Regions from separate parts of the Vreelandella sp. DA03-1M genome, predicted to be linked through region 1. Evidence: predicted binding sites of a transcription regulator. Region 1 holds the regulator's gene; each other region holds the start of a gene.
What was found. The regulator PhoB, encoded in region 1, activates phosphate uptake and scavenging genes when phosphate is short. The targets are predictions, from matches to a motif close to TGTCATANNNNTGTCANA.
Positions count from the first base shown of each region.

Region 1 (5,717 bases):
CTTCACCGACGGTGAGCGATATCTTGCCGGTTTCCATGCGCTGGTAGGCTTCAAGTGACGCGATAAAGCCTTCGTCCAGTGCGCCGCGACGTTCGCAGTACTCAAGCAGCATTTCACCGACCGGGGTCGGTGAAATGCCGCCGCGCTGACGCTCCATGAGGGTGGCTCCCAAGGCTTCTTCCAGCAGCGAAATTTGCCTGCTGACCGCCGAGGGAGCAATGTCCAGACGCGCCGCAGCACGGCGAACTGAGCCAGACTCAAGGGTAACGCGGAAGTACACTAAGCGTTGATGAGGTATGTCCATCGATAGCTGCTATACCTCTGCCTGGTTTACCCTTTGCTGACCGCTCAATACTGCAAATACTGGGCTACAAATATTTGAGCAGCTTCTGCAGCTTGTTCATATCGGCGGAGTCGCCCACTAAACGCACGTTGCCACTCATCATGCCGTCAAGAAAGGCTTGCTGAGTGGGCTTTTTGAGCACTTTTAACGCAGTGGCTTGGTCTCGGAAACGCAGTTCAAGGTCTAAGTCGACGGGCAGCCCTTTACCGGTGCTGATGCCTTTCGGCGTCATCCGGTAGTGGCGGGCTATGCTTAGATCTTCCGTGGCGATTCCCCAGTCCAGGCCGCGCATGCGTTCTAACTGTTCACGAAAGCGCGGCTTGCGGCGCAGGGCACGTTTGAGCAATATGCCCAGCAGCCACAGCGTCAGCTTGAGCTTCATTAGGAAACGGCGTCCTTAAGTCCTTTGCCTGGCTTAAAGGCAACATTTTTGCTGGCCGGAATTTGTAGTGGGGCACCGGTTTGTGGATTTTTACCGGTACGTGCTGCGCGCTCACGTACCGTAAAGGTACCGAAGCCGATCAGAGCGACATCTTCGCCCTTAGCAACGCTGTTAGTGATCTCATCCAAAATAACGTTCAGTACTTGGCCTGCTTTATCTTTTGACAGGTCGGCACTTTCAGCGATGGCAGCAGCGAGTTCAGGTTTGCGCATAAGAAATCTCCCTTTAGTAAACAATCGAACTTTTGTTAAAGAATCGAGCGTAAAGCAAATGCAGGTTGTTGGGCGCGTCATTAGCACTAGGTAGCTTCTCTAGCCTAGTCGTGAACGCGACGAAAATCAGCCTAGCAGCGTAGGTGCTGCTCTGGAAAGCTCCACTTTCCTTCTCACGCAGCCCCCTGTCAACGCAAAACCAATCAAACGTCCGTCTTTATTTTCGGCTAACGCACTGATATCACCACCTTCGCCTTCAATTCGCCAGCGTTCAGGTGGGGTGGTTGGCGGGTAGGCGACCACTGGCAGCAGGGGTGTTTTAACCACTATTGGCCAAGCGCCAAAGCTGACCGGCGTGGGAGTGCCCGCGAGCGTTGCCGCCAATGCCTTAGCGCTCGCTTGCAGCGGCTGCACGTACATGGCGTTAACGCCATCGACGCAGGCGACATCGCCCAGGGCGTAAATATCGGGGTGTGAAGTACGCAGTTGGCGGTCAACTTGTATGCCGCTCGGCGTTACGCTAAGACCCGCGGCTTCGGCAAGCGCCGTACGCGGCGTTAGGCCAGTTGCCATTAGTACGAGATCGGCGCTGATAGCCACGCCGTTATCCAACCGTAATATGATGTCATCACTACTGCTGGGTGTTAGTGAATCTATCGTGCGGCCTAAGCAGAGTCGGATGCCTGCCTCATTGAAGGCATCGCCCAGGGCGTTGCCCAGCGGCGCGGGCAACAGGCGGGGCAGTAGCGTAGCTTCAGGCGCTATGATGCAGAGGTGATGACCTCCGGCGTGCAGGTCATTAGCAAATTCACAGCCGACCAGCCCGGCGCCAACAATCGCCACCCTTGCTGGGCCCTGGCCTAACGCCTGATAAAAGCGTCGGTAGTCGTCTAGGTCATTAATGGTGAAGCAGCGTGGTGCTACGCTGGGGTTGATGCTGAACGGCATCCTGGGCGCAGCGCCGGTGGCTAATACCAGTGTTTCGTAGCTTAGTTTTTCAGAGCTTAGTTTTTCATAGTTGGGCGCTTGTCCAACGTCGAGAAGAAGTGTCCGGTTATCCACATCCAGTGCCGCCACGAGGGTGTGGGTAATGATGCGTGCGTTTAACTCATCCCCCAGTTCGGCAGCGTTTCGCTGGGCCAGTTTGTCGGGCGCTAGGCCTTTAGCGAAGCCGGTGGAGAGTAACGGTTTGCTGTAATCGTCACCGCTGTCAGCACTAATCAACGTGATTGAACGCTGGTCACCGAGACGGCGTAGTGCCCGGGCTAAGCCAATCCCGGCCATTCCCGTGCCAATAATGACCAGCGCAGCGTGGGATGAAGAGAGCTCTGGTTGTGAGGTGGGCATGCAGACACCAAAAAAGTCGCTGAAACAAAAGCCTGTTAGTGCTGCATGTTACACTAGTCGATCCGTTTATTGCCCTGGAGAACTTGGTGACGCCTGCAGCTTTTCGGCAAACTTCTCTCTTTTCGAGCTGGCGTCCCGTTGCTGCGGCGCGGCCTGCCATGAGCCCTTCCTGGTGGCAGTGGGTTGCTTCTACCGACTCGTTAACCGCCCGCTTAATAACCGCTGGTGGTGAGAAACCGTTTCGGGTGCGGCTGCTACGCCAGGGCGTCGGCTGGCCGCGAGAGGAAGAGGCACGGGCGTTGGGCATTGCTCCCAAGCGCTACGCATGGCTGCGTGAAGTCGCGCTGTGCTTAGATGAAACGCCTTGGGTGGTGGCGCGCTCCGTCGCTCCGCTTACTCAGTTAAAGGGCCAGCGTTTGGAAGGGTTAGGTGAGCGCTCGCTAGGCAGTTGGTGATTTCGTCAGCCAGGTTTACTTCGCGGGCCGCTTGAAGCCACTACCCAATCCCCCTTATTTGCTCGTATGAACGGTATCGAAAGTGACTGTACCTGGGGCCGACGTTCAGTGTTTTATCACGGCGGTAATCACGGTGGGTTGTCGTTGTTGGTGCAAGAGTATTTTTTGCGTGCGATGGCGGATGACCTTGATCTGCCATCGCGCTAGGCTAGCGCCTGCATCTTATTTTTCGTGAGGTAAGCATGGATCGTTCACTGTTGCGGCCGAAGGGATGGGCTCGCGTGGCAGATTTTATACAGCTGATGCGTTTGGATCGACCCATTGGCACTTGGCTGTTGATGTGGCCGACGCTTTGGGCGCTGTGGATTGCCGCTGAAGGGGTACCCGGCCGTGATGTGCTGCTGATTTTTGTGGCCGGTGTTTACGTCATGCGCGCGGCTGGCTGCGTGGTGAACGATTATGCAGATCGCCATTTCGATGGCCATGTGAAACGCACTAAGCATCGCCCGCTCGCCACCGGTCGAATCAGCGAAACCGAGGCTCAATTGCTGTTTATTGGTTTGGTGGCCGCAGCGTTTATTCTGGTGCTACTGACGAATTGGTTTACGGTGCTGCTCTCGCTGGGCGGGGTATTTCTGGCAGTTATTTACCCGTTCATGAAGCGTTATACCCATTTTCCCCAGGTGGTGCTGGGGGCGGCATTCTCATGGGCAATTCCAATGGCCTTTGGCGCCGTGCTGGGCCATGTGCCGTTGGAAGCGTGGCTGCTTTTCTGTGCAAACGTGCTATGGACGGTGGCGTACGACACGCAATACGCCATGGTCGATCGCGACGATGATTTAAAAATTGGCATTAAATCGACAGCCGTGCTGTTTGGCAACGCGGACCGCCTGATAATCGGCCTGCTTCAGGTAGCCACCCTGGGGTTGCTGGCCTGGGTAGGCTGGCGGGTCGGGTTAGGTGGGTTCTTTTGGCTAGGGCTCGCTGCAATGGCGGCGACTTTCCTGCATCAGCAGCACTTAATTCGTTATCAGGAGCGGGATCCCTGTTTCCAGGCGTTTCTGAATAATCACTGGTCGGGGCTGCTGATTTTTGCTGGTATTGCGCTAAGTTGGTGGCCTGCGGTGGGTCAGTAACTGTCATTGTCATGTAACTGTCATCAAGTCATGGTGTTATCGTCACTGACATGTCATTGAACTGTTTTTTTGGACTGTTTTCTTTGAACTGGCTTTTTTGCACACCGTGAGGCTCTGGTATGACCGCCAAAACCGTTCTGATTGTCGATGATGAATCGTCGATTCGCGAGATGATCGCGGTAGCGCTGGAAATGGCTGACTACCGTGTGCTCGAAGCAGATAACGCCCAGGATGCTCACGCCATGGTGGTTGACCACCAACCTGATTTATTGCTGCTTGACTGGATGATGCCTGGCACCAGCGGTATTGAGCTGGCTAGGCGTTTGAAGCGCGAAGAAGCCACCGCTGAGATCCCCATTATCATGCTCACCGCTAAAGGCGAAGAGGATAATAAGATCCAAGGGCTTGAAGCCGGTGCCGATGACTATATCACCAAGCCCTTTTCGCCCCGCGAATTGGTGGCACGGTTAAAAGCAGTGCTGCGCCGCGCGACACCGCGTGGCGTTGAAGATCCGATTGAGATTAATGGCCTGTTGCTTGATCCGGTTAGCCACCGGGTAAGCGCTCACGGCAAAGCGCTAGAAATGGGCCCGACCGAGTATCGTCTTCTGCAGTTTTTTATGACCCATCAAGAGCGCGCTTACACACGTAGCCAACTGCTTGACCAAGTATGGGGTGGTAATGTGTATGTCGAAGAGCGTACTGTCGATGTGCATATTCGACGCTTACGAAAAGCGCTGGGAGATGTGCATCAAAACCTGATTCAAACGGTTCGGGGTACCGGATACCGTTTCTCTGCACGGGTGTAAATGTGCGCCTATGGAGTCGTGAACTGTGGCGTCTAGCGTGGCTGGCCACACTGGGTACTTGCTTAGGCTGGTTATTGGGCTCAGCAGGGCTAGGGCTTGCGGCAGGGCTTGCTGTATGTCTGTTTTATCACTTGCGGCAGCTACGCGAACTTTATTTATGGCTAACCCTACATCCTCACGATGAGCCGCCTGCCGCTCACGGTATGTGGGGTGAATTGTTTGATCGTTTATACCGCTATCAGAAAAGCCAGCGTATAACGCAAAGTCGGCTGCGTGCTACTTTGGCCCGTATTCAAGAGTCGTCTGAAGCGATGCGTGACAGTGTGGTCATGCTCGACCGCCACGGTGATCTAGAGTGGTGGAACAGCGCTGCAACGAACATGCTAGGGCTACAAACTGCCCATGATCGTGGTCAGCACATTACCAACCTACTGCGCGAGCCAAGTTTCATCCGCTACTTCAATGCGCGGGAGTATGGCGAGCCGTTAACGCTGACATCGCCGATTGACGAGCGTCGAATCCTGCAGTATCAAATTACCCTGTACGGTGACGATGAACGGCTGGTAATGGCCCGGGATATCACGCGCTTGCACCGCCTGGAACAGATGCGGCGCGACTTTGTTGCCAACGTCTCTCACGAGCTTCGCACGCCGCTAACCGTCCTTTCCGGCTATCTGGAAACCTACAGCGATATTGCTGACCAGTTACCGCCGCGTTTGGGCAAAAGCATCAACCAGATGCAGGAACAGACGCAGCGAATGCAAAACCTGGTCAATGATCTATTGCTGCTCTCCCGGTTGGAAATCGACCAGGGGGGGAAAGATCACCAACCGTTGTCGCTAGGGCCTATGCTACAAAGCATTTGTGATGATGCGCTGGCGCTGTCGAATCAGCGTCATACCATTACTGTCGCGCTTGAAAGCGATGCACGCCTGCTGGGTAGTGAGCAGGAGATTCGTAGCGCCATCTCTAA
Region 1 covers NZ_CM146798.1:4,547,171-4,552,887, reverse strand. The annotation lists gene ACXUPB_RS21230 (LysR family transcriptional regulator) at 1-304, opposite strand, end outside; gene ACXUPB_RS21225 (hypothetical protein) at 369-725, opposite strand; gene ACXUPB_RS21220 (HU family DNA-binding protein) at 725-997, opposite strand; gene ACXUPB_RS21215 (NAD(P)/FAD-dependent oxidoreductase) at 1,124-2,344, opposite strand; partial or broken gene ACXUPB_RS21210 (chorismate--pyruvate lyase family protein) at 2,383-3,006, shown strand; gene ubiA (4-hydroxybenzoate octaprenyltransferase) at 3,042-3,935, shown strand; gene phoB (phosphate regulon transcriptional regulator PhoB) at 4,055-4,744, shown strand; gene phoR (phosphate regulon sensor histidine kinase PhoR) at 4,747-5,717, shown strand, end outside.

Region 2 (5,717 bases), 460 kb from region 1:
GTCGTTGGTGTACTCCGTGATGCCGTCATAACCATTATCGGTCTGAATCCAGAGAATGCCCTGACCATCATCGCGCTCGTCAAACCAAAGCCCATCGGGGCTGGCAAACTGGTTCATTGCGGTTAAGCCCGAGTGGTTATCAGCATCGTCAACCGCCGCGCCAAACACAAATACCTCCCAGGTAAAGGCATTCGGTAAGCGGCTTTCGCGCCAGCGGATAATGTGCCCAGCCTCGTTATTGGCACGTGGATTAGCCGCATTAGTGGGTGCCAAGTCGTAACCTACCCCCACCTGCTCCAAGCTATCGCCACCGTTGGTATAAGTCGGTGCTGTTTCTTCACCTGTGCGTTGCGTGTTGTTGGTTAAGGTGAGGTAAACATCCCCCGAAGCCGGATCAACGGTCGCCCATTCGGGACGATCCATCGGCGTGGCGCCCATTAAGTCTGCCGCGTCGCAGGTATTGATAATCACACCGGCTAAATCGTCCTCAGCCAGGCCTAAGGCCGCTGCCAGCGTTCGGCCGTCCTGTGATTGCGCAGCAGGTGTCAGCGGCAGCCACTTACCACTGCCATCGGCGTGAAAACGGGCCACATAGAGGGTGCCGTTATCCATATACTTGCTGCCGATGGCAAGACGGTCATAGTGCTCACCGGGACGATTGGCATCGGCGGGATCCCAGGCGGCATCGGAGACGTATTTATATACGTACTCGTTTCGGGAATCGTGCCCCGAGTAGTAAACCACTGGCTGACCGGCTTCCAGCTTGCCTAACCAGCACCCTTCATGGCGGAAACGCCCAAGTGCCGTACGCTTAACCGCAAGGGCATCGCTGTAAGGATCGACTTCTACCTGATAGCCGAAGGTACGCGCTTCGTTACGGTAGTCATCCTCGGCGCGCTCGCCGCGGGGGGTAATATCGAAGCGGGCAAACTCATCGTTCTGCTCTGAAGCGTCACCCGCCGAGGTTTCCCAGGCATAGCGGCCGCGTTCAGTGGGAATACCGATGCGCGCGTCGTCCTGGAAGCGCTCGCCAGTATGAACAAAGACGTTTGGCCAGTTCTCTTCACAGGCAATATAGGTTCCCCAGGGCGTTACCCCGTGACCACAGTTATTGTTGGTACCACGGGTTTGGTTGCCCTCAGGCGAAAAGCGCGTTTTGACGTAGTCACTGCTTGCCACGGGCCCGGAAAGCTCCATCACCGTCGCGCTGGTGAAGCGGCGGTTATAGCGCGACCCCGGCACATGCGCCCATTGGCCGCTGGCGTCCTTTTCGACCTCGACAACGGTGACACCGTGAGCGTTGATTTCGGTGCGCGACTCCTCTGCTGGCCGCTTACCCGCTTCAGCATTGGTGGGGCCGCCCTGAGGTGCCCATAGTGCATCTTGATCGATATATTCGTTATTGAGGGCCAGTATAAATCGACGTGAGGCGTTGTCAGCATCCAGGGAAAAACCGGCCATACCGTCATGATGCATGCCCACACTCTCCGCCTGACGCTCCGCAGTCATCGGCTGTTCGGGCTGCCAGGTAACATTTTGGTTAAGCGGCGTGCCCCACGGCACCAAGACTTGGGCCACATAACCTTCCGGCACCACCACGGCATCGGTGAGTGACCCATGAATCGCCTCAAACGCCAGCGTCAGGGGTGTTTTTTGCGCGCCGCTTGAGGCAAGCGCTTGAGCAGCACCGCCAAAGCTAAGCATTGAGGCAGCCGCCATGCTCAAACCACCGCGCATCACGTCGCGCCGTGACACATGGCGCGCCAATACTTCGGCAAAAGGTTGGTTGCCGCTGTGGTTAAACAGGCGATGGTCTTCGATCTCTTTACTCATTATGGTCTCCCCCTGATCGTTTGTAGGCCAACGATTAAACGTTAGGAGACACTAAAGAAGCTAAATGACAGCAAGATGACGGAGCGCCTGCATTTAGATGAAGAACGGTCGAATGCTAGCCACCTTTACTCCCCAAACCTATTGAGGGATGTCTGCAACTCTGCTAAATTAACGCTAATAGTTATCATTAACATAGGAGTTGCTCTCTCATGCAGTTACCCGCAAAGGGCACTGGTCAGGGAGATACGTCGGCCTCGACGCCCCGCGAGGTGGATAGCCAAGAATTACTTGGCAGCTCAGGCCAGTTGGTTATTCACCATGAACAGCGCCGCTATGTATTGCGACGTACTAAAAGCGGTAAGTTAATCCTTAACGCCTAACGTCCTTAACATCTAAGCACCTAATTAAATTAAAAATTTATATAGCAAAGCCAGCCAGGTAGCCCATCGCACCCAGCCAGCGACCTCTTCTACTTATCCCTGTTGGAACTCTCTGGCTCATGAACCACACACGCACTTTTGGTGGCCTCTATTTAACGCTGCTCCCACTGCTAGCCGCCCAAGCAGACGACGCCGAGCTTAATCCAGTGACGGTCACCGGCACCCGAGCGCCTACGGATCTTTCACAGGCGCCGCTAATTATCGATGTTATTGATCGCGATGATGCTGTGCTGACCACCGCCAGCCGGGTCGAAGACGTGCTTAGCCGCCAACCCGGCCTGCACGTGGCGGGTCAAGGGCGCCGAAATGGCCAAACGTTGAGTATGCGCGGCTTTGGCAGCAAAGGGGTGCTGGTACGTTTGGATGGCGTTCGCCAGGATATCTCCACCGGCCACATCGGCAACTTCTTCCTCGACCCTGGTTTGATTCAAGAAGTACAGATAGCGCGCGGCGCACTCTCCAGCCTTTACGGCAGCAATGCCATGGGCGGCGTGGTTAGTTTCACCAGTGTGGATGCCAATGACCTGCTGGCCCCCGGCAAAGATAGTGGTGTACGCCTTTCCGTAGGCGGTGCGACGGCCAGCGACGAACTGCGCGGCAGCCTAACCGCCTTTGGCCGCCGCGATACCGCCAATGGCCGGGTGGATGGCCTGTTTTCAATTGGCCGGAGTGAATCCGGCGATATTCGCCGCGCCGGGGGCGATGAAGCCGAAGAGGATGCCACGCTCAATAGCCTGCTGCTAAAAGGTGGTTGGGAGCCAAGCGACGACCAGCGGCTGTTTATGAGCTGGCAGCACTACGACGAACGCGCCACCCAGCCCGCCAACCCACAGCAGCTTTCCACCGATGCCAGCAATCCGCTGCATGACCGCGATGTGGAAAGCAACAACGTCCAGTTGGGCCACCGCTGGCAACCCAGCGCTGCCACCGAAGTCACTTCGCAGCTTACCTTTAGTCAGCAGGATATCGACGAGCCCCAGGCCAACCGCACCCTAGAGCGGGTCGGTCTTCAGAGCGACGGCTTCCACACTATGGATCACGGCTGGCTCTCGCAAACACTGGTGTTCGGCGCCGAATTGGAGCAAGCACGCCAACGGCCAGATGGCGAAGCGAATGGCTTCCCCAACGCCGATATCGACACCCAGGCCGCCTATCTCGACACCACCCTTACCGCTGGCAGCTATCTAGCCGATGGTGGGGCTGGGCAGTTTGATATTGGCTTGGGAGCCCGCTACGACCGTTACGACGCCAGCGGTAATGAAGCCGATAGTGTCCACGACCAAGTGTCACCGCGTTTTCGCCTCGCTTGGCGACCCGACGATGCCCTGATGCTGGTCTCCGGCTACGCCGAAGCCTTCCGAGCCCCCAGCCTTTCTGAGCTTTACGCCAACGAGCGCCACTTTGCCGGTTTCTGCGCCGGGCCAGCCTTCTGCACGCCGGACAATTACTGGATTCCCAATCCCAACCTCTCGCCTGAATCCAGCCACACCTGGGAAAGCGGCGTGGTCTGGCATCAGGGCGACTGGCAGGTTCGTGCCAGCTACTTCGACACCCGCGCCGACGATTTTATCGACACCCACGTCGACATCATGGCGGGCACCACCCAGGCGGTGAACGTTCAGCGCGCCCAGCTATGGGGCTATGACGCCCGGGTGACCTGGCAGCCCAGCGCTTTCCCGCTACTCACCAGCTTTGTGGGTCTTTCGGAAGTCTCCGGCAAAGACCGTGATTCTGGCGAGCCCCTAGGCAGTCAAACACCCCTGGAAGCCACCCTGGGTAGCGAGGTGGCGCTGTACAGCAGCGATATCCGCCTGGGCTGGCAAGCACGCTTTGCCCAATCTTTCGATAAGCAGGGCGATGACGAGCGCCTTCCCGGTTACGGCCTACACGATGTGCATCTCGCCTGGCAACTCACCCCGGCCGTGGATACCTCGCTGCGCCTTGCCAATGTTGGCGACAAGGTATGGTACCGCCCCGACGGCAGTCTGGGCGATGGGCGCAGTCTTTTCGCCACCCTTAACTGGCAGTGGTAAATCCATACAGTCAACCCGATAGAGGTGCATCATGATTCCATCCCAACAGATCGCGATTATCGAAGCCTTTGACGCGGCACGCTGCGCGCAGCCGCGGCTACCTGCGATTGAGATTGCCGAGCGCTTATCGATCAGCGAAGGCGAGCTGCAGGCCGCCCGGTTAGGGCGCGACGTTTGGACGCTGCCGCTCTCGCCCAGCGATGTCGCCGCCTACCTGCCCCAACTGGGGTGGGTGAAGGCGTTGACTCGCTCCCGGCTGGCCGTGTTAGAGCAAACCGGCGATTACCCTGAACTTGGCGGCGGACCACAAACAGGCCTGTTACTCGACCCAGGTGGCCTGGATCTCCGCTTGCTCTACACTCACTGGCACTGGGCCTGCCTGATTCGTGATCCTATGCCTGACACCAGCGTGGAAGAAGCGCAGTGGCGCTGGAGCCTACAGATATTCAACCAGCATGGCTGTGCCGTTCACAAATGCTTTGCCCTGGAGAACCCGCTGCCGCGCCCCTGGGGGGCCTTAGCGGCCTTGGGCACTCGGGACACGCCAGCGTTTACCCAGAGCATGCCCCGCCTAAAGCGCCCGCTGCCCGAAGCGCCAACCCTCGCTAGCGAGTGGGGCGCGATGCGCGACGTGCACCAGTTCTTTGCCCTCCTCCAGCGTCATCACCTGGAGCGCATTGAGGCCAACCAACTGATGGAAGGCCGCTATACCCGCTCGCTGCCTGTGCAGGCGCTGGAAACAGCGCTTCAGTACGCCAGCCTCCGCGCGCTGCCGTTGATGCTGTTTGTCGCCAGCCCCGGCTGCGTGCAAATCCGCACCGGTAAATTACCCACCCCGCAACGCGCACGCGGCTGGCTCAACTTGTTTGGCGAGCAGTTCACCCTGCACCTGAATGACACCGCTATCGACCAAGTGTGGCAAGTCAGCAAACCCAACCGCGACGGCGGCGTGACCAGCATTGAGGCCTTCGATGCCGAAGGTTCGTTAGTGCTGCAACTTTACGCGGAGCGTCAGGAAGGCCGCGTGGAACGTCGCGAGTGGCGGCAACTACTGGGTGAACTCGGCAGCCAAGAGGCGGTGGCATGACCTCCTACTATATAAAGACGCGATTGTTGGGGATAGCTGTATTGGGCTGGCTACTGGCTGGCACACCTTTGGCCCATGCTGACGAGCGTTGGGTGGTGCTGGGCGGCGATATCGCTGAAACCGTTGCCGCCCTGGAGGCCGACATTAATGTCATTGCTCGGGATGACACGGTGGTGTATCCAACGGCTATGGCGGCGCTGCCCTCGGTGGGTTATCTGCGCCAGCTCTCCGCTGAAAGCATCCTGTCGGTTAAACCTGACCAGGTGTTAGCCGCCGGGCACGCAGGCCCCAAGGAAGTGCTTGAGCAGTTGGGGGCTGTCGGTG
Region 2 covers NZ_CM146798.1:4,086,309-4,092,025, forward strand. The annotation lists gene ACXUPB_RS19105 (PhoX family protein) at 1-1,833, opposite strand, end outside; gene hemP (hemin uptake protein HemP) at 2,043-2,213, shown strand; gene ACXUPB_RS19115 (TonB-dependent receptor domain-containing protein) at 2,333-4,306, shown strand; gene ACXUPB_RS19120 (ChuX/HutX family heme-like substrate-binding protein) at 4,338-5,393, shown strand; gene ACXUPB_RS19125 (heme/hemin ABC transporter substrate-binding protein) at 5,390-5,717, shown strand, end outside.
Region 2: the regulator PhoB is predicted to act here: its motif matches at 1,897-1,914, upstream of ACXUPB_RS19105 (PhoX family protein).

Region 3 (5,717 bases), 1.6 Mb from region 1:
CAGGTTATTGATATTAATTTCAATCGCCTGGGTAAAACGGTTATCCGGCGCAAACTCTTCCAAATAAACCGCTGTCATTACCCCGATAGGAAATGAGATCGCCAGCGTTACGATCATGGTCATCACGGTGCCGACCACTGCCGATAAAATACCGGCATTCTCGGCGATTTTGGAATCCCCAGAGCCAAAAAAGGTGCTATTGAAGCGAAGATCCACCTGGCCTGCTTCAACACGCTCATCAAGAGCAGCTTGCTCTTCTTCACTCAGGCGATTTCGGTGCCCCTTCAGGTACTGGTCAACTTCACTGTTTGCCAACACCCACTGCGCTTCGCTGGTACCAATCATCCCAGGGTTATTGCGCAACTCCATGGGAATCACTCGCACCGCCGTGCGACTGATTAACGGTAGCAGCTCTTGGTCAAACGCCTGCCGTCCATCGGTTTGCGCTTCTTCGGTGTAACTAATCTCGGTCTGGATATACGCCTGCTGAAAGGCTGGCAACCCCTTGCTCAGCATATCGGCAAAAAACAGCACCAGAAACAGGCCTGCCAAGCCCAACGATCCCATTGATATCCATTTAAGGCGGGCAGACTTACGGTGACGCCGCTTAAGCTGCTGGCTGATTTCGTCAAAAGTATGGCTCATCGAAACAGTTCCTCAGCGTTACAGGTTATTCACGCGGTATTTTTCGCGGAAACGACGGATCATCAGTACAGATACCAGGTTCAGCGTGAGCGTCACCGCAAACAGCACCAGCCCCAGGGCAAAAGCTGACAGCGTTTCAGCACTTGCAAACTCTTGGTCCCCGGTTAAAGCCGCCACAATACGCACGGTCACCGTGGTCATATCTTCCAGCGGATTAGCGGTAAGATTGGGCCGCATGCCTGCCGCCATCACCACAATCATGGTTTCACCTAGCGCGCGCGACATACCCAACAGAGTGGCTGAAATAATACCCGGCAGAGCAGCAGGAATGACCACATCTCGTATGGTTTCCCCTTTGGTCATGCCTAATGCCAGCGACCCTTGGCGCATACTATCGGGCACAGAGTTGATCACATCGTCCGACAGCGAAGAGATAAACGGGATGATCATGATGCCCATCACGACACCAGGGGCGACGGCGTTATTATAAGAAGCGTCGAGCCCAAAAAAACCGGCGATATTGACGATAATCGGCGCTACCGTAATCGCGGCAAAAAAGCCGTAAACCACGGTAGGAATACCTGCCAGAACCTCAAGGACGGGCTTGGCAATGGTGCGCACGTTACGTGGTGCATACTCGGACATATAAATCGCGGAGAGCAGGCCGATAGGAACAGCGACCAGCATAGCGATAGCGGTAATCATAAAGGTACCGGCAAACAGCGGTACCGAACCAAATTCAGCCCCACTACCGTCTCCACGACCCGCTGACGCTAAAAAGCTCGCGCCTGGATTCCACGTGGTGCCGGTAATGAACTCCCAGAAGCTGTGCATTTGGAAAAAGCGCAGCGCCTCGGAAATAATCGAGAACAAAATGCCGAACGTAGTGAAAATCGAGATTAACGCTGCCCCGGCCAAGACCATGCGGATAACCCGCTCAATGGCCTGACGGGCGTGAAAATCAGGTTTAACTTGGTTAAGACTTACCATCAGCCCTATTGCTGCAATCACTAAACTCGCGGACAGCAAATAGAGCGTGGGGATATCGGCGCCCATTAGAAGCAGCACAAAAGCCCCCAGCGCACTCACTACCACGGCTGGACCAGCGGTCGAAAGCACGGTGAACCAGGCGTATTGATCTGGCTGAGCAAACATAGCCGTGCCCGCACTGCGTAAACGGGTGGCTTTTGAACGGCCAGCAAAAAACGCCAGCAACCCCAGCAGTAGTAACGCACCGCAAAAAATCAGAAGAAGCTGGTTAGTCTGCATCGAATTTCTCTCGCATTACTTAATGAAATCGTATTGGCGACTACTTTGGGGCACAAACATTACAGCAATGTGACAAACGCCAATTTATCGCTGTCATAAAATGAAAGGCCGACAGCTTACGCTGCCGGCCACTTTCATTTCTAACTTAACGACTTACTTAAGAACGTCTACTGACATTGTAGTGCGATCTGCTACAGCCTGACGCCACTCTTCGCGCTCTTCTTCAGGCAGAACGATCAAGCCGATATCTTTCAAGTAACCATCTGCGCCAATCATCATCTCGCTCATGAACATATCGACGTAGTCAGCCATCGGCGGTACTTCTTCAGCGTGCTGGTTCTTCACGTAGAACCACAGTGAACGCGCAACGGGGTAGTCACCTGAGCTGATTGCTTCGGGCTCTGGCGCAACACCGTTGATGGTAGCACCGTTCAGGGAATCGGTATTCTCTTCAAGGAATGAGTAGCCAAAGATACCCATTGCCCCGGTATCTTCACTCAAGCGCTGAACGATCAGGTTGTCGTTTTCGCCAGCGTCGATGTAAACACCGTCAGAGCGAATATCGGTGTAGCCTTCTTCGCCGTAAACATCCATTTCAAGCGATGCAGTTTCCAGTACTAGCTCTTCAAAAGCGTCACGGGTACCAGAAGTCGTTGGCGGACCATAGATGGAGATTTCACGGTCTGGCAGCGAAGAATCAATTTCGCTCCAGTTAGTGTAGGGGTTATCAACTAACTCACCATCAACCGGCACCTGGGCGGCTACTGCCATGAAAATCTGCTCAAGCGTCAGGTCAACAACGTCATTTTCGTTGGATTGGCCTAAAACGATACCGTCAGAGCCGATTTTAGCTTCGGTGATATCGGTAACGCCGTTCTCTTCACAACGCTCAAACTCAGCGACTTTCATGCGGCGTGAAGCGTTAGTAATGTCTGGCGTGCCTTCGCCAACACCGTTACAGAACAGACGCAAACCACCGCCCGAACCAGTTGATTCAATAACAGGCGTCGGGTTGCCGGTAGTGGCACCGAACTCTTCAGTTACGTAGCTGGCAAACGGGTAAACGGTACTGGAGCCTACGATACGGATTTGATCACGGGCTTGGGCAACACCGGCAACGCTCATTACAGCAGCCGCGATAACGGTGGTTTTTAGAATACGGTTCATGCGAAAAACTCCTGTTCATGTAGGGATCTAACCTTCGCAAGGCATACCTTGCACTGGTTCCATGACAACTTCATGACAGTGAGTAATACATGAAAGAATTTTTGCTACATGAGGAATTCGCTTTCGTTTACAGCAGTAAACCCAGTGCCGCCAAGGTACACAATGCTAGCGAAGCGCCTTGCAGTAAACGTCTATCCAAGCGATGAGCAATGGCGTCCGCCACTGCATTACCTACGAGTACCGCAGGGAGAAAGGTAAGGGCAACCTGAAAATGCCAGAGCTGAATCTGATTAGCGAAGGCGAGAGTCATAATGGTCAGCATTGAGGTCAAAATGAAAAAGGCCGCCAGATTTCCCCGCACCCGATCAGCAGGCAAGCCGTGCATCAATATCACCATGGGCGGGCCCCCGATGGCAGCAACGGTGCCAAAGATACCTGACAACACACCGGCGCCGAATAGCGTTACTCGATTAACCGGCAGTTTAAAGCGGCACAACGTCACCAGCACAGCAAACAGTACGATGATGGCAATTAGCTTTTCTAACAAAAACATCGGCGCGGCGAGCAGCAGCCAAATACCCAGCGCATTGCCAGGCAGGCGCCCCACTAACGCCATGCCAATGGAATCCAGACGCACCTCATGCCAATAGTGACGCACCATCATTAACGAAACGGTAAAGCCAAACAGCACTAAAATGACCGGCACCAATCGTGGCTCAAGCATCAGCAGCAATGGTGCTCCGATCACGGCCAAACCGAAACCGGTTGCCCGCTGAACAAAGGCACCCAGTAGCAGCACGGCTGCGCAGGCTAACCAAGTACTCATCGGCATATTGACCCAAGCCAACATGCTATCCATCACTGCTGCTCATTCTTATTGCTCATGCCTACGACTCATCCCTGTGAATCACTTATGACGGGCGCCTTGGTTAATTTGCGTACGCCGATATTTCCCAACAAAGCGGCGCCCAACATGGTCAGCACCATTGGCCATAGGTGCTCAACTTCAAACAATCCGACCATCACCCCCGCGAGAGCACCACAGGTAAACTGGATGCCGCCTAACAGCGCCGTTGCAGTAGCGCTAATATGACCAAAATGATCCAACAATGAAGAGATTGCGTTCGGGGTAATCAGCCCAATCATGCCGGTGAACAGCATAATCAGTGGCACAACAACCATGAGTGACGCGATATTTAACGCCGTCACTACTACTAACCCTAGCGCTGCCGCTAACTGTATAAGCAGCCCCAAGCGTAGATTTTGCTGTGGCGTGCGTTTACGCAGCAGGTGAATATTGACGCGGTTGGAGAGCGCAATGACCAGTACGTTGACACCAAACACGAGCGGATAGGTACCTGGCGATAGACCAAAATAGTCGAGATAGAGAAACGGCGAAGCGGTTACAAAGGCAAAAAGGCCGGCAAAGGAAGCGGCTACTGCGCAGATATAGCCCATCCCTTCACGATGTTTGAGCACGCTGGCGTAATTGCGAATAACCTGCCGCGGTGACGCCGCAGGAAGCGACATATCGCGAGTTTCAGGCAGTCGCGTTCCTAACAGCCAGAGTAAAAAGCCTGCATAAACAGCCAAGAAAACAAAAATTAACCACCAACCGGCCACATGCAACAATAGGCTTCCCACGGCGGGCGCCACCAACGGTGCCAGCATCATAATCATCGCCATGGTGGACATTACTTTAGCGGCCTCGCGCCCACTAAAGCAGTCGCGCACAATTGCCGCCGAGTTGACCACGCAGGCCCCGCCCCCCAGCGCTTGAATAAACCGCCAGGCCAGCAGTGTAGGCAAGCTGTCGACCATCGTAATAGCCAGGCTTGCCAGCATAAACACCACTAGTCCGCCCAGGAGTACAGGCTTTCTGCCCATGCGATCCGAAAGCGGCCCAAAGCAGAGCTGGCCCAGCGCAAAACCAAACAAGAACACGCTAATGGAAAGTTCAGTGCGATGAATACTTGCGCCGATACTTTCGGCGATTATTCCCATCGCAGGTAGGTAGGCGTCGATCGCAAAGGGGGCAAGCGCCGTGTTGGCGGCAACTAGCAACGCTACGCGGCGGGGATTAAGATGCATGGGTCTCCTTACGGCGATAACGAACGCGCGGGAATAGATAGGCCGCTAATCATAGCCGATTTTAAGACCCTTGTCGGGGCTAAACGCTATAGGCACAGCGCTATCGCAGTAGATGAAAACGATGAATCACTCACTGCGATAGCGTGAGGAAAGTCAAACCAGATTAAAGATGAATGCTTATTGATGTGTGGCGGCGTCTTGCGACTCAAGCATATCAACCAGCGGCTGAAACTGCTCGCGGTTATGCTCGTTCATATGCATCAAAATACGATGCGCTTCGAGGATGCGGTCACGGAGCCCCTCTTCATCGGCAGGCTCTTCAGGTAACTCTTCGAGAGCATCGTTAAGCGTTGTGGCTTGCTGAATAGGTGCTTCCATCAGAGTGAAAAAGCGCGCAAAACCCATCACGTCAAGCATTTTTCGAACGTCATCATTATCGACAATAATGGTCGGTGGCTGCTCTAAGCGCCCTTTTACTGCCATTGCCACCTTAGCCAAGAAACCCAGCGCAGTTGAATCCACGTTGGTGGCTTCGCGCAGGTCAA
Region 3 covers NZ_CM146798.1:2,901,328-2,907,044, forward strand. The annotation lists gene pstA (phosphate ABC transporter permease PstA) at 1-645, opposite strand, end outside; gene pstC (phosphate ABC transporter permease subunit PstC) at 664-1,914, opposite strand; gene ACXUPB_RS13655 (PstS family phosphate ABC transporter substrate-binding protein) at 2,068-3,081, opposite strand; gene ACXUPB_RS13660 (sulfite exporter TauE/SafE family protein) at 3,209-3,940, opposite strand; gene ACXUPB_RS13665 (multidrug effflux MFS transporter) at 3,976-5,172, opposite strand; gene ACXUPB_RS13670 (STAS domain-containing protein) at 5,350-5,717, opposite strand, start outside.
Region 3: the regulator PhoB is predicted to act here: its motif matches at 3,142-3,159, upstream of ACXUPB_RS13655 (PstS family phosphate ABC transporter substrate-binding protein).